2 regions of the Salinimonas marina genome follow, and region 1 is predicted to be linked to the other one. Evidence: predicted binding sites of a transcription regulator. Region 1 holds the regulator's gene; the other holds the start of a gene.
The links. Region 1 encodes FliA, which starts transcription of late flagellar genes. Its sites were predicted from a motif close to CTAAAGNTNNNNNNNNNNNNGCCGATA; they were not measured.

Region 1 (12,253 bases):
GGGATAAGGAGGCGTCGTTATGGCTGATGATGCGCAGGAAAAAACAGAAGACCCCACGAGTAAAAAGGTCGATGAGGCCCGAAAAAAAGGTCAGATAGCCCGGTCTCGGGAGTTATCCACCGCGCTGGTATTAATCATCAGCGGTCTGATGTTTTTATTGATGGGCGGAATGATCGCCAAAGCCATTTACAACATCACACAACGGATGTTCTCGTTATCCCGGGATGAAACCTACGATCCCTCACACATGTTTATTGTTGGCGGTGAAGCACTGATGGAAGTTGCCGGGCCGGTGTTACTCTATATGGTGGTGGCCATGGCCGCCGGCATTTATGGCTCCATTGCTTTGGGTGGGTTTAACTTTTCATGGGAGTCGGCCGCCCCAAAAGCCAATAAAATCAATCCTATCAATGGTTTTAAGCGCATGTTCGGCATGAACGCGCTGGTAGAGTTGATCAAAGCTTTCGCCAAGTTTGCGGTGATCGGCGGGCTGGCGGTGGGCGCTTTACTGTATTACAAAAATGAAGCTTTGCACCTGGATATGGAGATGTATCCGCTTAATATGTTCCATGCCATGGATATGCTGGAGTGGGCCTTTTTGTTACTGACCCTGGGGATGATTCCTATTGCTGCTATTGATGTGCCGTATCAGATATACAAGCACAACAAAGAAATGAAAATGAGCAAGCAGGAAATCAAGGATGAGAATAAAAATGCCGAAGGCGATCCCATGGTCAAGGGCCGCATCCGTCGCTTACAGTTTCAGGCTGCAGCCAACCGCATGATGCAGGAAGTGCCCGAAGCCGATGTGATTGTAACCAACCCGACCCATTATTCGGTGGCCCTGAAGTACGAAGAAGATGGCAATCGGGCCCCGGTAGTGGTGGCCAAAGGCATTGATGAGCTGGCGATGCATATCCGTAAGATTGCCAGTGCCCACGATGTGCCGTTAGTGGCTTCCCCCATGCTGACCCGGGCCATTTATTATTCCACCGAAGTAGACCATGAAATTCCTCACAAACTGTTTATGGCCGTGGCCCAGATCCTGGCCTATGTTTTTCAGTTAAGAGCCTACAAAGCGGGTAAAGCCGCCAAGCCCAAGCCGGTTAAGAAAGACTTACCTATCCCACCAGAATTGCGACGCTAATATAATTTCGGCTATATCACATTGTGGCATGGTAGTTGAACTATCCGCATCAGACAGGCAGTAAGTGTCAATTTTCTGATAGTGAGATAAAACGCGATGGAATTAACAGGTTTTTTGCGCCGGTTTGATAAAAATCAGCTGCAGCAGTTTGCTGGCGGGCTGGGTGTTCCGATCGTGTTGCTGGCCATTATGGGCATGGTTATTTTGCCCATGCCCCCGTTTCTGTTAGACATTCTTTTTAGTTTTAACATTGCTTTGTCACTGGTCATAATTCTGGTGGCGGTTTTCACCGAACGGCCGGTGGACTTTGGTATCTTTCCCCTGGTCCTGCTGATAGCCACGGTTTTAAGGCTGGCGCTGAATGTGGCCTCGACCCGGGTGGTGCTGTTGTATGGCCATGAAGGGGGCGATGCCGCTGGTAAAGTGATTGAAGCCTTTGGTGAGGTGGTGATTGGCGGTAACTATGCGGTCGGGGTCGTGGTCTTTGCTATCTTGCTTATTATCAACTTTAAAGTGGTCACAGCCGGTGCCGGACGGATTTCGGAAGTAAGCGCTCGCTTTACTTTGGATGCTATGCCTGGTAAGCAAATGGCCATTGATGCCGACCTGAATGCAGGTTATATCGACCAGGATCAGGCCCGTGAACGTCGCGAAGAAGTTACTGCCGAGGCTGATTTTTACGGGTCCATGGATGGTGCGTCAAAATTTGTTAAAGGGGATGCTGTCGCGGGTCTGTTCATCATGTTGATTAATATTGTCGGTGGTCTGTTTATCGGCATGATTCAGCACGACCTGAGCTTTGGGCGCGCGGTAGAGGTCTATACCCTGCTCACCATTGGTGATGGTCTGGTGGCGCAAATTCCTTCCCTGCTGCTGTCGGTGGCCACCGCCATTATTGTGACCCGCGAAAATGAAACTCAGGAAATGGGGCGGGAAATCCGTTCGCAGCTGGGTGACCCCAAGGCCTTGTATATTGCCTCAGCGGTGTTGTTTGTAATGGGCGTTATCCCGGGTATGCCTCACATTGCCTTTTTAGGTTTCTCGGCCATTGCCGGCGGCTATGCCTACTGGCAAAGTCTGCAGCTTAAAAAAGCGGCAGAACAGCCGGTGGCCACTACGCTGCCTGCAGAAGGTGATACCGGGGTACCGGAAGCCAAAGAGCTGGGCTGGGAAGATGTGCAGCAGGTAGACACCATTGGTCTGGAAGTCGGTTACCGGTTGATTCCATTGGTGGACAAATCTCAGGGCGGCGAATTGTTGACCCGGATTAAAGGCGTACGTAAGAAGCTGTCTCAGGAGCTGGGCTTTTTGATACCGCCGGTGCATATTCGCGATAACCTGGATTTGGATCCCAATGCTTATACCATTGCGATGCTGGGCGTTAATATTGGCGATGCGCAAATCAGTCATGATGAAGAGCTGGCGATAAACCCGGGTCAGGTATTTGGCGAATTGCAGGGCCGGGCGACCCAGGATCCAGCGTTCGGGCTGGATGCGGTGTGGATCAAACCTGCCCAGCGAGAGCACGCGCAAACCCTGGGTTATACCGTGGTGGATGCCGCTACGGTTGTGGCTACGCATTTATCTCAGCTGCTCACCAATAACGCCTATCAGCTACTGGGTCATGAAGAAACCCAGCAATTGCTGGATATGCTGGCCAAAAGCAGTCCTAAGCTGGTGGAAGGCCTGGTGCCGGATATTCTGCCGTTGAGTTCCGTGGTTAAAGTTCTGCAAACCTTATTATTTGAAGGGGTGCCGATCCGCGATATGCGCACTATTGTGCAAACCCTGAGTGAGTACGGTACCAAGAGCCAGGACCCGGATGTACTGGTGTCTGCGGTGCGTATCTCACTTAAACGTCTTATCTCGCAGGAGATATGTCAGGGCGGTCGAGAAATCCCCGTCATAACTCTGGCGCCAGAGTTGGAACAGATGTTGCACCAGTCTTTGCAAGCAGGTGGGGAAGATGGCGCAGGCATCGAACCTGGACTGGCCGACCGGATGCAAAAAACATTGCAACAGGCCAGTCAGCAACAGGAACTTTCCGGCGAACCGGCCGTGTTACTAACCTCCGGTATGCTACGCCCCGTACTCTCCCGCTTCTTTAAATACTCTGTAGCTGGTCTTCATGTTCTGTCGTATCAGGAAGTGCCAGATGATAAACAGATAAGAATAGTCAGTTCAGTGGGTCAATAATCTGACACCGTTGGTAACGAGGTTGCGATGAAAATCAGACGTTTTTTTGGTAAAGACATGCGCGAAGCGCTCAATGCAGTTAAAGCTGAACTTGGCAGCGATGCAGTGATTATGTCCAATCGCAAGGTTGCCGACGGTATTGAGCTGGTAGCGGCTTTTGACAAAGAGCCCGAAGCGAAACTGGCGCCCCGCCCAAAGCCAGCCGCCCAGCGCGGTTCAGCTCAGCCCCAGGGTCGCAGTAAAAATGCCACGCCCAGTTTAAGTGAAATTATCGGCGATGATGGGCCGGATAGTTTGCGTGACTTGTTGCAAAAGCAGCAGGAAGCGCGTGCCGCAGCAGCCGATAACACGGTAGCGCCTGCGTCTCAGGCACCGGCTTTTAATGAACCACCCAGCCTGCGCCCAGACGCAGCGCCGGTGAGCAGCCCTCGTAGCGCCGGGCACCGTCATTACAGCGAACCGACCAGTGACTTTAGTTTTGATATTGATGAGCCCAGGTTCAATGACTCACCGACGCAATTTACCGGACAGCCACAGGCTTCCGCGGCCAGTGGCAGCAGTGATTTAGACTCCATTAAAGAAGAGCTGGCGTCATTACGTAACGTGCTCCAGTTTCAGGTGGCGGGTCTGATGGAAACCAAACAGCATCAGCAAAACCCGGTGCATAGTTATTTAATGAAATGCCTGGCGGGGATGGGCCTGAGTCAGTCGTTATCCGAACAGCTGGTGCATTACACCCCCAAACAATACAACGAACGCGAAGCCTGGGTGTACTTATTAAATCTTTTGGCTAATCGCATGCATGTCGCGGGTAATGATATTCTGTCGCAAACCGGGGCGGTGGCCTTAGTCGGCCCAACCGGCACCGGAAAAACCACCACGGTGGCCAAACTGGCGGCGCGTTACGCACAAAAATATGGCGCCGACCAGGTGGCGATGATTACCATTGATACCTACCGTATCGCTGCCTATGAGCAATTGGCGACCTACGGCAAAATTATTGGCTGTACGGTACGTAAGGCGCAGTCCAGTGAAGAGTTGGCCGAGTTGCTGTTTCAGTTACGGCACAAACGCATGGTATTAATTGACACCGCCGGGTTTAGCCAGCGTGACAGCCGCCTGATAAAACAGCTTTCTCAGTTTGATCATGGGCAGATGCAACCGGTGAGAAAGTACCTGGTTACTCAGGCGAATACCCAATACCCGGCATTACAGCGTATTATAAATGCCTATGATGCGGTGAAGCTGGATGGGTGCATCTTTACCAAGCTAGATGAATGTTACAGTCTGGGCGAAGTGCTCAGCGTAGCCATAGAACACAGTTTGCCAGTCAGCTATGTTACCGATGGTCAGCAAGTGCCTGAAGATATAAAGGTCGCTGACGCAAAATCTTTAGTATCGGTTGCGGCAAAGCTTTATAAAAAGTACGGTTTGAATCATACTAACCCTAGTAACCTTGTTAACTCAGCACAGGCAGTATGATTGAAGATCAAGCGAGTAGCTTACGAAAGATGAATCAGTCACAATTAATCAAAGTTATCGCCGTTACCGGTGGTAAAGGTGGTGTAGGGAAGACCAACATTACGCTCAACACAGCCATCTCAATGGCCAAGCAGGGCAAGCGCGTCATGGTGTTAGACGCGGACCTGGGGTTAGCGAATGTGGATGTCATGTTGGGGCTGCGTGTGGAGCGCAATCTTTCGCATGTGCTTTCTGGTGAATGTACGTTAGATGAAGTACTGGTCACCGGCCCTCACGGTATCAAGATTGCGCCGGCTACGTCGGGTACGCAATCCATGACCGAGTTGTCTTCCATCGAACATGCCGGCCTTATTCGGGCCTTTAGCGAATTACGTTCGCAGGTCGATGTATTGATTGTGGATACCGCAGCGGGCATCTCAGATATGGTGCTGAGCTTCTCCAAAGCAGCTCAGGATATCATGGTGGTGGTGTGCGATGAGCCCACCTCCCTGACCGATGCTTACGCCCTGATTAAAATTCTGAACCGCGAACATGGGGTTTTCCGATTTAAAATCGTGGCGAATATGGTGCGCGACACCCGCGAAGGCCATGAGCTATTCAGTAAGTTGTCCAAAGTTACCGGACGCTTCCTGGATGTCGCGCTGGAGCTGGTCGCCACCGTCCCCTTCGATGAAAATATTCGTCGGGCGGTACGCAAACAAACTTCTATTGTGGATGCGTACCCCGGCTCACCCGCCGCCGTGGCTATTTCACAGCTGGCGACCAAAGCCATGCGTTGGCCGATCCCGAATCAGCCAGGCGGCCATCTGGAATTTTTCATCGAGCAACTGGTTTCGCATAAAGCAACAGGAACGCAACGTTGAATAGCAAAGCCGCTGCCTACCAACAGCAATCCAGTAAAACGCAACTGGTAGAGCGTCATGCTTCACTGGTTAAGCGAATTGCCCATCATTTGATGGCCCGGTTACCTGCCAGTGTGCTGGTGGATGATCTGATTCAGGCCGGTATGATTGGGTTGTTGGAAGCAGCAAAAAATTTCGATGGGTCGAAAGGCGCCAGCTTTGAGACATTCGCCGGTATTCGTATCCGCGGAGCCATGCTTGATGAGATTCGAAAAGGTGACTGGACCCCACGTTCAGTACACAAAAACAGTCGTGCGATCACTGAAGCGATTGCCCAGGTTGAAAAAGAAACCGGGCGCGATGCGCGTGATGTCCAGATCGCCGCCAAGCTCGATGTCAGCCTTGATAGCTATCATCAGATGCTCAATGAGGTCAACGCCGGTAAGCTGGTGGGAATTGAAGATTTAGGCGTGTCCGAAGATGTGATCACCACTGAAGTCAATCAGGGTAATGACTCGCCTTTGGAAGATTTGATGCAGGGCGCGTTTCAGAAGGCGTTGGCGCATGCTATTACGACCTTGCCTGAACGTGAAGCGATTGTGCTGTCTCTTTATTATGATGAAGAATTAAACTTACGCGAAATAGGCGAAGTGCTGGATGTCAGTGAATCCAGGATCAGCCAGATTCATAGCCAGGCAATGCTGAAATTAAAAGCTAAAATGCAAAGCTGGCGTGCCGATAGCTAATACAACAACAAACACAACAACAATATTTAATCCCCGGTGGAGGCCATTTTGGATAAAAGTATGAAAATTCTTGTGGTAGATGACTTTTCTACTATGAGACGAATCATAAAGAACCTGTTAAAGGATTTAGGGTTTTCTAACATCCAGGAAGCAGATGATGGCAACACAGCATTACCCATGCTTCAGCAAGGTGATTTCGACTTCGTGGTAACCGACTGGAACATGCCTGGCATGCAGGGTATTGACCTGCTCAAGAACATCCGTGCGGATGGCAGACTAAAACATCTGCCGGTCTTGATGGTCACAGCCGAAGCAAAAAAAGAACAAATCGTGGCAGCAGCGCAGGCTGGTGTAAATGGCTATGTGGTGAAGCCCTTTACCGCTGCCACGCTAAAAGAAAAATTAGATAAGATCTTTGAACGCTTAGGTTAATCCCGACGCTCTTACGGTATTAAAAAGGAATACTGGATGACAACGAATGTCAATGTTCCTATCTCGTTGGAAGAAGCCCGGCAACTTGTGGTGCATCTTGAGCAAGGTGACAATGTCGCCGCCCGCGAGCTTTTGGAAGCCATTTCTACCAAAGAGTCTATCGAACTTTTTGCCGAAGTGGGAAAATTAACCCGCCAGTTGCACGATGCGCTCAACAGCTTCCAGCTGGATGAGCGTATTGTGGGCTTAGCCAATGATGATATCCCCGACGCGCAAACCCGTCTGACCTACGTTATCGAAGAAACCGAAAAAGCTGCGAATACCACCATGGATGCGGTGGAAGCCAGCATGCCTATCGCTGAAAGCTTATCCGAGCGCATTAATACCATTATGCCGGAATGGAAAAAGCTGATGACGCGGCAAATTGATGTCGCTGAGTTTAAGGTGCTATGCAGCGACTTGGATGGCTTATTGAATAACGCGGCTGCGGAGTCAGAAAAACTGACCGGTCTGTTAACCGAGGTGCTGATGGCACAAGGGTATCAGGATTTGACGGGTCAGGTAATTCGACGGGTTATCGAACTGGTTAAAGAAGTTGAAGACAGTCTGGTACACATGCTTACGGTATTTGGTGAGCCGGAAACTGAACAGCCAGCTACAGAAAACAAAAAACAAGAAAAAAGTAGTGTCGAAGCTGAAGGGCCAATTGTTAACGCCGCAGAACGCGACGACGTGGTGAAAGGCCAGGATGATGTGGACGATCTTTTGTCCAGCTTAGGTTTTTAAGGGAGCCGGCAGATGTCGTTTGAATTAGACGAAGATATTTTACAGGACTTTTTGGTCGAGGCGGGTGAAATTCTTGAGCAATTACAAGAACAACTGGTCGATCTTGAAAACCATCCAGAAGACAGTGACTTGCTTAACGCAATTTTCCGTGGCTATCACACCGTTAAAGGCGGCGCGGGCTTTTTGGCGTTGACCGAGCTGGTTGAAATTTGTCATGGCGCTGAAAATGTCTTTGATACCATGCGAAACGGCCAGCGAACACTGACCCCCGAACTGATGGATGTCATATTGCAGGCCACAGATGTGGTGGTCGCTATGTTTGAGAAGGTCAAACAACGCGAACCATTAGAACCTGCCGATGCCGGCCTGGTAGAGATTCTGCACAAACTCAGTCATCCTGAGTCTCCCGATGAAAATATATTTGGGGCCACGGCGGCGATGGGCGAACACCCTGCGGGCGGTCTGAATATGGATGACTCTGCCCAGGATGTGGTAGAACCGGTACCCACCGCACCAGAGGTGGCAGCGATGCACGGCAGCACCGATGCCCAGGGCGGTATTGAAGAGATCACCGAAGATGAATTTGAAAAGCTGCTGGATGAGCTGCATGGCACCGCCGCACCAGGACGGTCTCCGTCTCCGGAAACGGCGGTAAGTAATACCGAAAATAAACCGGTGAAAGCCACGTCAGCGCCGGCTGGTGAAGATATTACCGATGATGAGTTTGAAGCCTTATTGGATGAGCTACACGGTAAAGGCCAGTTTTCTGCCGCTGAAGCTGCACAGCCAGCAAGTGCCACACCAAGCTCTGCCACTGCTTCTGCGAGCGGCGATGAAATCAGCGATGACGAATTTGAAGCCTTATTAGATCAATTGCATGGTAAAGGGCAGGGGCCTACCATCAAATCTGAGGAGGATGTCGCGAATACCGGTGAGACTGCCGCACCGGCCAAGCCCAGAGTGAAAGTCGATGAAGATGCCACGGCGGCTATCGCTCAGGCAAAACGGCAGCAACAAGCATCCACTGCGGCATCACCGGCTTCTGAAGCGGCGAAACCGGCGCCCGCCCCGGCTAAAAAAGACGATAAAAAATCTGGCGGTGCGGGTCAGCAGCCGGAAACCACCGTTCGGGTGGATACCAAACGTCTTGATCAAATCATGAATATGGTTGGTGAACTGGTGCTGGTGCGTAACCGCCTGTTGAGTCTGGGCATCAATACCAGTGATGAGTCGATGTCCAAAGCCATTGCTAATCTGGATGTGGTGACCGGTGATTTGCAGGGAGCGGTAATGAAAACCCGTATGCAGCCGATCAAAAAAGTGTTCGGTCGCTTTCCCCGGGTGGTGCGGGATCTGGCGCGCAGCCTGAAAAAAGAAATTACCCTTGAGCTGGAAGGTGAAGACACCGATCTGGATAAAAATCTGGTGGAAGCTTTGGCTGATCCGTTGGTGCATCTGGTCAGAAACTCGGTGGACCATGGGATCGAGATGCCGGATGAACGCCAGGCCGCTGGCAAAGCACGCATGGGGACCGTCAGACTTTCGGCTTCCCAGGAAGGCGACCATATCCTGCTGACCATTGCCGATGATGGTAAAGGCATGGATCCGGATAAGCTGAAAGACATTGCCATCAGCCGTGGGGTACTGGATGCAGATGCTGCAGCCAGAATGTCGGATGTAGATGCCTTCAATCTTATCTTTGCCCCGGGCTTTTCCACCAAAACTGAAATCAGTGACATCTCCGGTCGTGGCGTTGGCATGGATGTGGTGAAAACCAAAATCAACCAGCTTAATGGCACAATCAATATCGACTCGCAACTGGGTAAAGGTACCCGGTTAGAAATCAAAGTCCCTCTGACCCTGGCTATTTTGCCCACGCTGATGATTGTCGTTGGTAAGCAAACCTTCGCATTACCGTTGGGCGCGGTCAGTGAAATCATCAATATGGACATTACCAAAACCAATACGGTCGATGGTCAGCTTACGTTGATTGTCCGCTCTAAAGCTATCCCATTATTTTTTCTGGGCGACTGGTTGACCCGCGGCACCACCAATATTGACCGGGAAAAGGGTCATGTAGTGGTGGTTCAGATTGGCACCCAGCAGGTGGGGTTTGTTGTTGATGCCTTGATTGGTCAGGAAGAAGTGGTGATTAAACCGCTGGATGCATTGCTACAGGGTACACCTGGCATGGCCGGGGCCACGATTACTTCTGATGGTGGTATCGCACTGATACTGGATGTTCCCAGCTTGCTAAAACGTTACGCTCGCAAAAACTGACAATCGGGCGTCCAAGGAATTACCCATACATGGTCTTTAAAGTACTGATTGTCGATGACTCTGCGTTTTACCGTCGTCGTGTACGTGAAATACTCAGCGAGGACCGCGAGCTGGAAATTGTAGGCGAAGCCCGGAATGGCCAGGAAGCCCTGGATATGCTGATAAAGTGTGCCCCGGACGTAGTGACGATGGACGTGGAAATGCCGGTAATGGATGGTATATCCGCGGTAAAAGCAATTATGACCAGGCGGCCGGTGCCGATTCTGATGTTTTCTTCATTAACTCACCAGGGCGCGCAGGCGACCCTGGATGCCCTTGAAGCCGGGGCATTAGATTTTTTGCCAAAACGGTTTGAAGATATCGCCCAGGATCGACGCCAGGTGTCTGGCATTTTGCGTACTAAAGTGCGCTTGCTGGCCCGGCGCAAAGGCAGTCTTAGCCGCACTATACCTAGTCGCAGTAACCGGGCCCCGGACATGCCCGCCAATGCACCCCGTCATAGTTTTTTTCGCAGCTCTACGATGCTTAGCGGCCGCCAGGACAGTGTAACTTTGCCTACCGTATCCAGTGTGACTCGTTCAGGAAAAAAATACGCGTGTCTGGCCATAGGTGCTTCGACCGGTGGGCCGGTGGCGCTGCACAAAGTGCTTGCGCGCTTACCTGCCACTTTTCCAACGCCTATTATTCTGGTCCAGCACATGCCGGGTACCTTCACCAATGCGTTTGCGCAGCGACTGGACAGTCAATGCAACATTCGTGTTAAAGAAGCTGCCGATGGCGATGAACTGAAACCTGGCTGGGCTTATCTTGCGCCAGGCGGTAAGCAAATGGTCGTGGAGCACCGGGGGCCCCAGCCGGTATTACGTATTATTGATGATGCCGACAATCCGGCTACCTATCGCCCCAGTGTGGATGTGACCTTTACCAGTCTTGCCAATATCTTTGGTGGGCAGGTACTGGGAGTTATTTTAACGGGCATGGGCGCGGATGGACGCGAAGGATGTCGCTTGTTAAGTCAAGGCGGAGCCAGCATCTGGGCCCAGGATCAGATTTCTTCGGTGGTGTATGGCATGCCTCAGGCTATCGCTAAAGAAGGGCTTGCCCAGAAAAGTATTGGTATCGAAAATATGGCTGACTGCATTATTACTGAAATGGCAGTGTAGCCACATGCACGGGTATAGACACTAGGATGAAGATCTGGACCATCGCCAATCAAAAAGGTGGGGTGGGCAAAACCACTACCACAGTGACGCTTGGTGGTTTACTGGCTCAGGCTGGATACCGTGTGTTATTGATAGATACCGATCCTCATGCGTCGCTGAGTTATTATTTTGGCATAGAGGCCGAAGGACAAACCTTATCGGTTTACGATATTTTTACTAACAAAGAGCCGGTTACCGCCGATAAGGTTCTTGATTGTTTGTCACCTACCAAGGTGGATGGGTTATTTGTGTTGCCCGCCACCATGGCGCTGGCAACCCTGGACCGCCAGATGGGCAACGCGCCAGGAATGGGGCTGATGCTTAAAAAAGCGCTTAGTTGTGTCACCGATGAATTTGACTATGTATTACTGGATTGTCCGCCTGTGCTGGGGGTTTTGATGGTGAATGCGCTGGCGGCTTGTCACAAGGTTATTGTGCCGGTGCAAACCGAGTTCCTGGCGTTAAAAGGGCTCGATAGGATGATGCATACACTGACCATGATGAGCCGCTCGTTAAATAAGCAGTTTGACACCATTGTGGTACCCACCATGTTTGATAAGAGAACACGGGCAGCAATTCAGGCCCAGGCGAAACTGATGTCCGACTACAGCGAAGAGGTATGGCAGGGGATGATTCCGGTGGATACGCATTTCAGGGATGCCAGCCTGCAGCAGTTGCCGGCGTCGGTGCTGTACCCCAAAACCCGTGGGGTAGCCGCTTACCGTCTGTTACTAAAGGTTTTAGAGTTGGACCCTGTAAATGAGTAAAGGTACCCCATTTGCTAATGAAAAGGTGGTGGCCGACTATCTGGATGGGTTATTGAGTGAACCTGAAGATCCTGTGCAGGCCACGGCCTCCACAGCCCGGTTATTAGAAGCGGCGGCCCTGCAGCTGCAAGAGACAGAGTTAGAGGTTGAAAAGGTTTGTGCAAGTGAAGCGATGGCAAGCCCCTCTGCCCAGCCCATACCTGAAGAAAATGAAGAGACCCTGCTGGAGCAATTTGAAGCGATGCCAGCCCCTGAGCCGGTAGCGGTCGAAAATAGTAGCTTGCAGGAACATCTTCCTGAGCGTTTTCAGGCATTGTTTTTTGAAGTGGGGGGCTGACGCTGGCGGTACCGCTTATAACCCTGGGCGGCATTC
Region 2 (12,253 bases), 340 kb from region 1:
TTCCAGCTTCTCACTGATTTCCTGAGACACCATATTTTGCTCACGGGCAGATTGTTCAATTTGCGAGCTGACATCGTGGGCCTGATGTACCGCATCGGAAATGATATCCAGCGCCTGGGTTGCCTGGTCGGTCTGTTCTACACACACCGCGGTTTGCTCTTTGCCCTGATTCATCACAGACACCGCACGTTCAGCGCCGGCCTGTAACACTTCAATCATGGCATTGATTTCCTGGGTAGATTGCTGTGTACGGCTGGCCAGGGTGCGAACCTCATCGGCCACCACCGCAAAGCCGCGACCCTGCTCACCGGCGCGGGCGGCTTCAATGGCTGCGTTTAAAGCCAGCAGGTTAGTCTGATCGGCGACCCCGCGAATAACATCCAGGATGCCCCCGATACTGGCGCTATCCTGATGCAGTTTATTAATTACCTGTGCCGCTTCTTCCACATCACGGGCCAGCACCTCAATAGTCTGTTTGTTTTCCTGTGAAATCTGACGTACTTTTTTGGCTTCGCTGTCGGCATGACGAATCTGGCTCAGGGTGTCCTCGGCATTGTGCATGACCAGTTCTGAGGTTGAGTGCATCTCCGTGGTCGCGGTCGCTACCTGAGCAATCTGTGACTTCTGGTCCTGAATAGAATGCGTGGTCTGGGCAGTCACCGTAGAGGTTTGCTCAGAGGCTGCCGCCAGCTGCTCGGCGCGATCATTGATGGCCAGGATCAGGGTTTTCAAATTAGTAATCAGCTGATTACAGTTGCGGGCCAGCAGACCAAACTCATCTTGCGCGGTATCGTCAAGGCGTTGGGTCAAATCCCCCGACGAAGCCACCTTGAGCAATTCATTAACCCGATTAAGGGGGCGGGTGATAGCCAATACTGTAAAGTAGCCGATGATGGCGGCAATCAGCAGTGAAATAATAACAACCACGATCACGGTCAGGTTACCGCTGGCCACTTTTTCACTCACCTGGTCGTCAATTTGCTGGGCGCGCAGGCTGGTAAGATCCAGCAGCTTCTCAAGCTCAATAATGGCTTCTGAGATATTAACATCAGACTGGGTCAGATTTTTTTCCGCGGCGTTACGATACTCCAGACGCTCCACATGCAGCTGTAACACCCCATCTTTAGATGTGATGGCGTTAAGTGACCCGTTTACCAGGTCATTGATTTCATCCAGGGTACCCGAGGTATCCTGGTTATTGGCGGTACTAACCATGGCTGATAGCTGCTCGGCAACATTGTTTACAATCAGTGTCACTTCATTACCCAGGGTCTGGGCGCGCAGCAGGGTCTGGGTTTTAACGTATTCAGAAGACACAGTCAGCAACGATAATAAGGTGGTTTCCAGCTCGCTACCGGCAGCAGCTGCCTGTTTTAATGCCGGATTAGCCTGTACTGACGGCATATCCGAAAAATCGAGCAGATACATAGACGCATCATCAGCATTGTCTTCGGCATCCGCCAAACGATCATCAATGGTATTGCGCATATTCATGTACTGATGATGATTACGGTACATGTTTTCGACATTAGCGACGTAATTGTCGTAACTGGTTTTAACCTTGGACAGCGACTGTTTAAGCTCGGCGTCATTACCCACCGTTTGGTTAAGCTGTTTGTAGGTTGACTCAAACACCGCCTGGTTTTCTTCAAACGCCGCCTGTTTGGCTTTTAGCCCGGCTAGGTCTTCTTCTATATAAGATTCAAAGGTTAACCGGCCCATATTAATAAAGGTGGCTTTGAGCGTATGGCTACCCGAAAGGGTCGGCAGCGCAACCTGGTTAACTTCTTCGGTAGCAGACCCGACAGAGTTGAGGTTATATAAAGAAGAAATACTGATTACGACTAACAACAAGCTGATGGTAAGAAATCCACCTATTATGCGCTTAGCAACCGTGATTTTCATCGAAACTCCTGATGCGGGATTTTAATTATTAGAATTGTGGTCGGCAGAGCCCGAAATTCTCACACTCTTCCCTGATTAATAGGTTATACATCGGCTGAACTAATCAGCCGGATAAGCGAGCCTGTATAGGCCACTCACTATATCGACTATTCTAATGGATACTTTACCGCAATTTAGCAGGGCAGGTAGGCGTTGAAATTTATTCTTAAGTATAAAAACAATCTATTTGCCCAAATGACAGAATATTTTCGACAATAAACGGGACAAACAGAAGCTTTTATAAGTATTTTGATTGGGCCGGGTGTTTTTATCACGTAGCGTGAAATCAAACCCTTTAGCCCGGGGACGGTAGGGTGCGTTAAGGCGTCACGGTAATGCGTTCTTTGGTTTCGACCCGGTAGGCGGTCATGGTATTGCCCCACACATAGCCGGTATCCAGCCCAATAATTCGTTTTGACGGTGTTTTGCCTTCCAGCGCTGCCCAGTGGCCAAATAAAATGCGTTGTTTTTCTGGCAGCTGAAGCCTTGGATGCGAAAACCAGGGCATCAGATTTTTATCACTGGCCGGTGGCGTGCCCTTTTCCTGCAAATCCAGTCTTAACGCTTTATCCACAAACCGCATACGGGTACAGGCATTCACAATAAAGCGCAGGCGTTCAATCTCAGTCAGGTCATACTGCCAGATAGCCGGGGCGTTGCCATACATCTGAGTTAAGAAAGTATGCGGGTCCTGTTGCAAGGCCTGGCTTACTTCATCACTAAACCGCAACAACTGCTGTGGGGTCCAGCCTGGATACAACCCGGCGTGCACCATGATGTGTTTGTTATCCACCGCCAGGGCCAGCGGAAAAGATTGTAACCAGGCACACAATTCTTCAAGACGGTCACTGGTTAACAGGTTTTCAAGGCGATCCTTTTTATTGGCGGGTTGGATGTTTTTGCTTACCGCCAGTAAATGCAAATCGTGGTTGCCCAACACACTGGAAAAACCATTACCCAACCCTTTTAAAAAGGTAAGGGTGGCCAGCGAGTCTTCCCCGCGGGCGACCAGGTCGCCCACTGCATACAGCTTATCGCGCTTTTCATCAAACTGACATTGGTCCAGCAGTTTCATCAGGCCGCCATAGCACCCCTGAATATCGCCGACCACCAGAGTTTGTGCAGAAGATGGCTTCATAAAATTGGCTACCCGTGGAACTAGTTGATGCTATTGGGTACTGCCAGACGAAAAACATCGATCGGTACCCGTACCATTTCGCCGTCTTCGCACTGCATTTCGTAATAGCCTTCCATGGTGCCTACCGGCGTATCCAGAATGGCGCCACTGGTGTACTGAAACTCTTCGCCAGGGGCCAGTGAGGGCTGTTTGCCGACGACCCCGGAACCTTCTACTTCGCTGCGTTTACCCGCACCATCGGTGATTAGCCAATAACGGTTGATGAGCTGAACGGTGACATCGCTGTGGTTAGTAATAGTGATTTGATAGGCAAATGCAAACTGACCTTTTTCCGTAACCGGGTGGTCAGGCAGGTGCCGTGTCTGTACTTCAACGTTTACTGCGCCCTTCGATGTCACTGTTTTGGGGTCCCGTGCTCATAGATAAAGTTGGCAATGGTGGCAAAGTTTTGCAACGACAGGGTCTCGGCCCGCACCCCAGGATTGATATCCAGGCTGCTAAGATTTTCTTCACTGATGCAGTCTTTGAGGCTATTGCGAATGGTTTTACGGCGTTGATTGAATGCCTGAGCACAAACCCGCTCCAGCGTGTTCACCGACTCTACCTCTACCGGGGCGCTGGCGTGCGGCACCAGTCTGACTACGGCTGAGTCGACCTTGGGCGCTGGCTTAAAGGCGTCGGGCGGCACGGTAAGCACCGGGGTTACCGAGCAGTAGTACTGCGCCATAACCGACAACCGGCCATAGTTTTTCGAGCCGGGCCCGGCCGCTAACCGATTGACCACTTCTTTTTGCAGCATAAAGTGCATGTCGTGGATGCTGTCAGCATAATCAAACAGATGAAACATCAACGGCGTGGAAATATTGTAAGGCAGATTACCAAACACCCGTAGCGACTGGTCTGGATTGGGCAGATTGTCTTTGACCGTGGTGAAATCCAGGGTCAGCGCATCCTGTTCAATAATATTCAGTTTGCTGCCATGAAAGGGGTGGTGACGTAGCCGCTTAGCCAGGTCACGATCCAGCTCTACCACGGTCAGGGCGTCAACACGTTCACACACCGGGTCAGTGAGGGCACCCAGACCGGGGCCAATTTCAACCAGGTTTTCACCGTTGCGGGGATTTATCGAATTAACAATTTGTTCAATGACATAGTCGTCATGCAAAAAATTCTGGCCAAACCGCTTTCGTGCGGTGTGGCCCAGGTGGGTTTTACTCATAAATGACTGTTCGCAAGTTCGATGGCTTTTTCCAGCGCTTTTTGGAAACTTCCGGTATCCGCCTGGCCGGTACCCGCCAGATCTACCGCGGTGCCGTGATCAACCGAGGTGCGGATAAACGGCAACCCCAAAGTGATATTTACAGCAGCGCCGAAGCCTTTAAATTTAAGTACAGGAAGACCCTGATCATGGTACATCGCCAGCACCACATCAGCGTGTTCCAGGTATTTGGGCTGAAAGATAGTATCTGCGGGCAGGGGACCGGTCAATTTAATGCCTTCGCCACGCAGGGCTTCCAGCGCCGGGATCATGGTCTCTATTTCTTCACGGCCAATATGGCCATCCTCACCGGCGTGCGGATTCAGTCCGCAGACAAAAATATGCGGCTCAGCCAGCCCGAATTTTTGTCTTAAATCGTTATCGATAATGCGGATGACCCGGTTCAGACGTTCGGCGGTGATGGCTTTGGACACATACTCTAACGGAATATGGGTGGTCGCCAGCGCCACATTAAGCCCTTCGGTCGACAGCAGCATTACCACGTCCAGCGTATTGGACTGAGAAGCGAAGTATTCGGTGTGACCAGAAAATGACACCCCCGCCTCATTGATAATGCCTTTGTGGACCGGACCCGTTACCACGGCATCAAAACCTTCATGCATATTGGCATGGCATGCCTGACGCAGAGTCTCGACCACATAGCGGCCATTCGCCGGATCCAGCTGCCCGGGGACCACCTGCGCTTCAATATCTACCTGTCGGATAAAGAGTTCACCGGGCTCAGGCAGGCGTTGCAGGTCATCCTGAAAAGGGGTGAGTTGTATGGCCAGACCGAGTTGCTGCGCACGCTCGTTAAGCATTTGCGTATCGGCAAATACCACCAGCTGTACCGGCCAGCGTTGCTGGGCCAGTTGCAGGATTAAATCGGGGCCAATCCCGGCTGGTTCGCCGGGCGTTACTGCTATTTTTTGAATATTCATCTGCTCTTAATTGGGCCTGACCTACAAAACTTCAATGTAGGCGGCGTCACGCATTTCGCGGATCCACGCTTCAGATTCTTCCTTGAACTTGCGGTTGTAGATTAGCTGTGAGGCTTTGTCTTCTTTGCGCTTATCAGTCGCATCGTCGATACGGCGATCTTCAAGCTGAATCAAATGCCAGCCGTGAGAGGAACGGATTGGCTTGCTGTATTCACCGGGCTCCAGGTTCGCCAGGGCTTCTTTAAAGGCAGGCACATACATGTTGGGATCTGCCCAGCCCAGGTTGCCGCCTTTTAAGGCCGAGCCCGGGTCATCGGAATGCTCTTTCGCCAGTGCGGCAAACTCGGCTTCGCCGTCGATGACCTGCTGACGGAACTTAACCAGCATCTCTTTGGCTTTGTCTTCGCTTAAAATGATAGACGGCTTGATCAGAATGTGACGCGCATTCACCTCTTCCACCGTCACTTTTTCAATGCCGCGGGTGTCTTTAATCTTCAGTATATGAAAACCAGCACCGCTTCGAATCGGACCAATCAGCTCCCCTTTGTCTTTGCCCTGTACAGCTTCAGCAAACAACGTCGGCATGGAGTTGATGTTCAGCCAGCCCATATCACCGCCTTCCAGCGCTTCAGAGCCAGAGGAGGAGGTGATAGCAATCCGGGCAAAGTCAGAACCATCGTTTAACAGCTTAATGACTTTTTCTGCCCGTGAGCGGGCATCTTCGATGACATCTTCAGCTGGTTCAGAAGGCAGACCAATAAGAATGTGTCCCAGCTGATACTCTGCCTGCTCGGCGCCTTGCTCGTCCATCAGCTTGACCAGCGCGTCGATCTCCTGGGGGGTGATATAGATACGACGGCGTACATTGGCCCGGCGCACCTCACCAATGATTAATTCTTCGCGTACATCTTCGCGGTAATCATCGTAGCTCATGCCTTCTTTACTCAGTTCGTCACGCAGCTGAGGCACATTCATGCCTTCGCCCTGGGCGATGTTGGCAATGGTTTGCTCAAGCTGTGGATCGCTGACCTGAATCCCCATGCGTTCTGCCATTTGCATTTGCAGGTTTTTCAGAATCAGACGCTCGATGGCCTGAGTACGTAATACCCGATCCGCCGGGAGTTGTTGGTCGTTATTTTGGGCGTTGCGCCGGACATCCGCCACCAGCGCCTCAATTTCGCTTTCCAATATCACACCCTGGTCAACGATGACCGCTACGCGATCCAGAGAAACTTGCTGTGCCCAGCTAGAAAACGTCAGCAGGGCAGTTAAATACATAGCCCGTATAATGAACTTCATAATCACTCTTTATTGTCGTTTGTATCACTACATTCCATCACTGAGATGTAGCATGGTAAATTAATTCAGGTTGTACGGTTGCCGATAGCCAAACATTCCGTCTTCAAGCATGCGTCGGCTTGATTTGGAGGAACCCAGTCCTTTAAAAATAAACTGCACACCAATACCAGAATCATATTCATCGGTGGACTGCTGTCCGTCATCTGCAAAGCGGTTGCTTAGCTGACGTTGCGCGACCACCTGGATTGCCCAGCAACAGGATTCGTACTGTAAACCAAAATAAGACTCGATACTGCGGTTTCTTTCCAAATCGCGGTAGGTACGCCCTACCCAGTGCCAGTTTTGATTAATTGGCCAGCTGGCAGAAATACCAACCTGATCAATAGTTTCCCCACTGAGCTCGCGTACATAACGATGGGTCAGTTGCACCAGACTTTCGGCGTCCCGCCGGTATTCCAGAGTATGGCTGCTGCGCTCCACCTTATCGGTTTGCGTCATTATCTGCACATCTGAATGGAAATACCAGCGATCTGTCATTCGCCAGTCCAGCTCCGCTGCCAACGCGGAGCGGTCCTGATTCTGGGTCGGCGAAATCACCTGGTTGTCGCCAAAGTAGAATATCTGACCCAGGCTAAGGGCAAATTGTTCCCGGTGGGCGTCATCTAAAATTCGTGAGGTAACGCCCACAGTCACCTGATTATTATCATTAATACGATCCAAACCCGTAAATTCACGGCCCCGGAACAAGCTTTCCATATCCGTCAGCAGCACCGTGGTATCGTAGATGCCAATTTCACGCTGGTCTTCATACGAGGTATACAGATACTGTACTTTTGGCTCCAGGGTGGTGGTGCCGGTGTCACTGAACCAGCCCCCATCCCGCTCAAAATATAAGGTTCCGAACAATCGCCCCTGACCCAGGGTCCGGTTTACTTCATCGGCTAAGTCAGTGTCATCGATATTGCTTTGCCGGTAATAGGTGTTCAACACGGTGGCCTCGGCGCTCAGCTCGCCCCAGTGGCGCTGATAAGGCAGCGCCAGGGTGGGGGCCACATGAAACCGCATGGCCGTGGGCGAGGTGTCGTTTTTGTTGTCAAAATAGGCCAGCTCGGAGTCCAGTGAAAACTCAAAATACCGGGCAAAGGGTTTGGTAATGGCCAGCCGTGCCTCGGGCAAGGCCCGATAGGAGTCATTTTGGAACCCGATTGTTTCAAAGTCGCGAATGTGGATGTCCAGCAGCATATCGGGGGCAAAATAGTTCAGGCCCAGCGTGCGGGCCAGGTGCGTGTCGGCCCGGTTGTAATATTCAGAGCCCAGATCGACGATATAGTTGTCGTCGCTGATGCCGTTTACATCGACGCCCACAGTCCAGTTCTGACTTAAGTAGCCGTCATGGGCCAGACGATAAAAATAGCGGTTGTCTTCATTTGGGGTGTCTTTGTCTGACGGCAGATACTCAACATCAAGCATGCTGTAACCCTGTTCGCTTAAATACCGAAACTGGGTTTTAAGCTGAACGCCCCGATCGGTCATCAGCCTGGGCGACACCGTCATGTCGTAATTAGGTGCCATGTTCCAGTAAAAAGGCTGCTCGATATCCAGCCCGGTGTTCGAGGAGCTGGAAATTTCAGGAAACAATAAGCCGGTCTGGCGTTGATCACTGACCGGAAAGGCAAAATAGGGCAGATAAAAGACCGGTACATCCCCCACATAAAAGCGGGTGTTTTTGGCCTGGCCCCACATCGAGTCACGCTCAATACTGATTTCAGACGCTTTGATCATCCAGTCACGGCTTTGGGCCGGACAAGTGGTAAAGCTGACATCGGTCAGTGTCAGGCCGTCGGCGGAGGTCAGATCAATCATGCGGGCGGTGCCACGTCCATTAGAGCCATTTAAATGATATTCGGTATTCGACATGTTCAGGGTTTCAGTGACCGAGTCCAGCATGACCTCGTCGCTGTTTACCTGCAACTGCGCATCCTGATATTGCACATCACCAGAAGCCTGTAGCTGGCGGCCGTTATTTTTCACCTGCGCTTCATCGGCACGGATAGTGGCAGCATCGGAGGTAATATCGACATTGCCACTGAAATTGGCCTTGCGCTGAGACAAAAATTCAGTGGAGTCAGCCTCTACTTTCACTTCACCCGTGGACATCAGCTGGGTCGAAGAAAACTGCACCGGCGACGCCGGACACAGCAGTTCCATGCCAGTACGGGGTTCCGGCTCAGACGTGTCAGAGGTGGTTTGTCCCTGAGCTGATGACCAGCCAAGAGAAAATAACAAAAGCGATGCGCAGGTCTTTTTCATGCGAGGGTGAATGGCCTGTTAGTGATACTGTCCGATCTGTACTTATCCGGGTAAGCGAAGATAAGTCGCCAGAATGCTGTCCGTTACGATACAAAGCGCCAACCATCCTGGCCGACGTACGTAAATACCCACCAATTCTAAGCACTTTAGTATCAATAACCAACCATGGAGTGGAAAAAAGCTTTGGAAATCACCTTATCACAGGCATATTCAGCGTAATTGTCGGCGGGATTGTTCGATTCATACAACAAAAAACGCTAAATTAGGCACACTATTGCCGGACTTGCACACGAGTAAATTCAATACGTTGTTCCGGCCATCAATGTAGGGGGAGTTTGATAATGCCGTTTTGGGGCAAGTTGCTAGGGCTGATCTTTGGCTTTATGTTTTTAAAAATACCCGGTGCGATTCTGGGGCTTATTGTCGGTCACTTGTTTGATAAAGCCTATAGTCAGGACTTCAATAAACTGGGTGGGTTTGGCCGTTTTTTCACCGACCAGTCAGGATTGAAACAACAGGCCATCTTTTTTCATAGTTTGTTTGCGGCGCTGGGGCATCTGGCCAAAGCCGATGGTCAGGTCACCCCTCGCGAAATCCAAATTGCCACGGCGTTAATGGATGACATGCAGTTACAGGGACAGGCACGCAAAGAAGCCCAGGATGCCTATCGCGAAGGCAAGTCGGCGGATTACCCGGTTACCGACACCCTCTCCAGCTTATATGAAAACTGTCATGGCCGGCGCGACATATTACAGGTGTTTCTGGAAATACTGATACAGGCTGCATTTGCCGATGGCCAGGTCACCCACGGCGAACTCAAGGTGCTGGAAAAAGTCGCCAAGGCATTGGGTTTTAAACGTAAGGATTTGGATTATCTGCTGGCCGCCTATGAGGCTGAACTGCGCTTTCGTCAGCGCGGACAACAGCAGCAGGGCAGCAAAAGCACCTACAGCCAGACCCAAACCCTGGCCGATGCCAACCAAATTCTGGGGGTAAGCGAAGAGGATGATGAAAAAACGGTGAAGCGGGCATATCGCAAGCGCATGGCGGAACATCATCCGGATAAACTGGCTTCCAAAGGGTTACCGAAACAGGCACTGGAAATGGCCAAAAACAAAACCCAGGATATTCAGGCGGCTTATGAGCTGATTAAAGAGCGGCGGGGTTTTAAATGAGCACTTACGCCGATGTGCCCGCGGTAAGTCTGGAGCATATTGACCGGTTTATTGAAATGCTATGGCTGGAAAAAGGGCTTAGCGAACATACCCAGCAAAGCTACCGCACCGATCTGAAAAAACTGGCGCTGTTTTGTGTGACCCATCAGCGTCAGGATATTGCGGTGCTGGACACCGAAGATATTCAGGCGTATCTGAGTTACCGCCATCAACAGGGCCTATCGAGTCGCAGCACTATGCGGGCCATGAGTGCCATGCGGGCTTTTTATGTGTATCTGATCAGTTTGAACCAGCGCAGCGATAATCCGGTGGCCGCGTTAGCCAATCCTAAAACCCCAAAAAGTCTGCCCGCCACCTTAAGCGAACAGCAGGTGGATGATTTGCTGGCGGCGCCCGATATTGATGAACCCATTGAATGTCGCGACCGCTGTATGCTTGAAGTGCTCTATGCTACTGGCTTACGGGTGAGTGAACTGGTGGGCCTGCGACTGGAGCAGGTTAATACCCAGCAGGGTGTGATTCGGGTAACCGGCAAGGGCGATAAAGAGCGGCTGGTGCCGCTGGGTGAAGAAGCCATCGACTGGCTGCACATCTATATGAGTACCGCGCGTCCGCAGTTACTTAAAACCCAAAGTGATATCCTGTTTGTCAGTACCCGCTCACGACAAATGACCCGCCAGACATTCTGGCACCGGATTAAGCATTATGCCCTTCGTGCAGGTATCAGCCAGCCGCTTTCCCCGCATACCCTGCGTCATGCTTTTGCCACCCATTTGCTTAATCATGGCGCTGATTTGCGGGTGGTGCAGATGTTATTAGGTCATAGCGATCTGTCTACCACCCAAATCTATACCCATGTGGCGACCGAACGTCTGCAGTCATTGATTGCCGAGCATCATCCCCGTGGTTAGCTGCAAAAACCAAACGGATAGGCGTTCAATAAGACTGTGTTAGTATGCGTTTAAATTGAAATAAATCACCAACAGGCCAGGTCTGTTGCAATATCGGATGCTTTAAGGAGTAGGTGTGTTTAAACCAACCATGAAATTACTGGCTTTGAGTGCGTTGCTGGTTTCCAGCTTTGTAAGCCTGGCCCAAACCAGCGACCAGGTTAAGACGAAGCTGGAAAACCAGCTGGGCGTGAGTGTCGAGGCCATTGGTGAGTCCGAGGTACCGGGACTGTTGCAGGTCACCTCCGACCGTGGTCTGTTTTATATCTCTGAAGATGGCCGGTACTTTATGCAGGCCCGCATATTTGATATGAACAACGACATGGCCAATGTTACTGAAAATGCGCTGGCCAGGATGCGCCTGAAAGGCGTCGAAAAATACGCCGACTCGGTAATTCAGTACAAGGCTAAAAATGAAGAGCATGTGATCACGGTGTTTACCGATACCACTTGTGGGTATTGTCGCAAGATGCATAAAGAGATAGATCAGCTTAATGCGCTGGGTATCACCGTGAATTACCTGGCGTTCCCGCGCGCCGGACTGCAGTCGCCGGTGTATGACGAGATGGTCTCGGTATGGTGTGCTAAAGAGCCTAACGACGCGCTCACCGCGGCTAAACAGGATCAGGATATCGCCTCGGCGCAATGCCAGAATAAAGTCGCCGAGCATTTTCAGTTTGGTCAGTCAGTCGGCGTAAATGGCACCCCCAACATCATCTTAGAAGATGGCACGCTGATCCCGGGTTATCAGCCGGCGGGCATTCTGGCACAGGCACTGGACAAAGCCGGCTAAAAATTCAGCCAGACTATCGTGGTCTCAGACTACTGTTGGACGTCGATAAACGCTATCATAGGGCATCGTTTTATACCTGCTATTTAAGGTGACAAGTTTCTATGGGATTGTCGATTGTCCGGCGCACAGTGACGCGCGAGCCTTTGTGCCCCACACTTCACCCGGTGCTGGATCGGGTTTACCGCGGGCGGGCGATTGCCAGCCTGGACGAGCTGGAAACCAAAGTTCAGGCGCTGCAACATTACGCCCACCTTACCGGTACTGACAAAGCCGCCAGCCTGCTGTGTCAGGCTATCTACAATAATCAGAAGGTGGTTATCGTAGGCGATTTTGATGCCGATGGAGCCACCAGTACTGCTATCTGTATGCTGGCCTTACAGCAAATGGGCCTGCAACAGGTTTCCTACCTGGTGCCGAATCGTTTTGACTTTGGCTATGGTCTTAG

Region 2: IT774_RS13900 (HAMP domain-containing methyl-accepting chemotaxis protein) is a predicted target of FliA. The motif match lies at 2,046-2,072, and genes of this name have one in related genera.

The regions. Positions count from the first base shown of each region.
Region 1 is NZ_CP064795.1:2,747,027-2,759,279, reverse strand. Features, by position in the region: gene fliR (flagellar biosynthetic protein FliR) at 1-7, shown strand, start outside; gene flhB (flagellar biosynthesis protein FlhB) at 20-1,147, shown strand; gene flhA (flagellar biosynthesis protein FlhA) at 1,244-3,343, shown strand; gene flhF (flagellar biosynthesis protein FlhF) at 3,371-4,825, shown strand; gene IT774_RS12285 (MinD/ParA family ATP-binding protein) at 4,822-5,688, shown strand; gene IT774_RS12280 (RNA polymerase sigma factor FliA) at 5,685-6,413, shown strand; gene cheY (chemotaxis response regulator CheY) at 6,462-6,845, shown strand; gene IT774_RS12270 (protein phosphatase CheZ) at 6,882-7,631, shown strand; gene IT774_RS12265 (chemotaxis protein CheA) at 7,644-9,911, shown strand; gene IT774_RS12260 (protein-glutamate methylesterase/protein-glutamine glutaminase) at 9,941-11,074, shown strand; gene IT774_RS12255 (ParA family protein) at 11,101-11,880, shown strand; partial or broken gene IT774_RS12250 (chemotaxis protein CheW) at 11,873-12,253, shown strand, end outside.
Region 2 is NZ_CP064795.1:3,084,232-3,096,484, reverse strand. Features, by position in the region: gene IT774_RS13900 (HAMP domain-containing methyl-accepting chemotaxis protein) at 1-1,905, opposite strand, end outside; gene IT774_RS13895 (symmetrical bis(5'-nucleosyl)-tetraphosphatase) at 2,264-3,082, opposite strand; gene apaG (Co2+/Mg2+ efflux protein ApaG) at 3,103-3,480, opposite strand; gene rsmA (16S rRNA (adenine(1518)-N(6)/adenine(1519)-N(6))-dimethyltransferase RsmA) at 3,477-4,301, opposite strand; gene pdxA (4-hydroxythreonine-4-phosphate dehydrogenase PdxA) at 4,298-5,281, opposite strand; gene surA (peptidylprolyl isomerase SurA) at 5,303-6,580, opposite strand; gene lptD (LPS assembly protein LptD) at 6,641-8,890, opposite strand; gene djlA (co-chaperone DjlA) at 9,232-10,065, shown strand; gene xerD (site-specific tyrosine recombinase XerD) at 10,062-10,976, shown strand; gene dsbC (bifunctional protein-disulfide isomerase/oxidoreductase DsbC) at 11,092-11,808, shown strand; gene recJ (single-stranded-DNA-specific exonuclease RecJ) at 11,910-12,253, shown strand, end outside.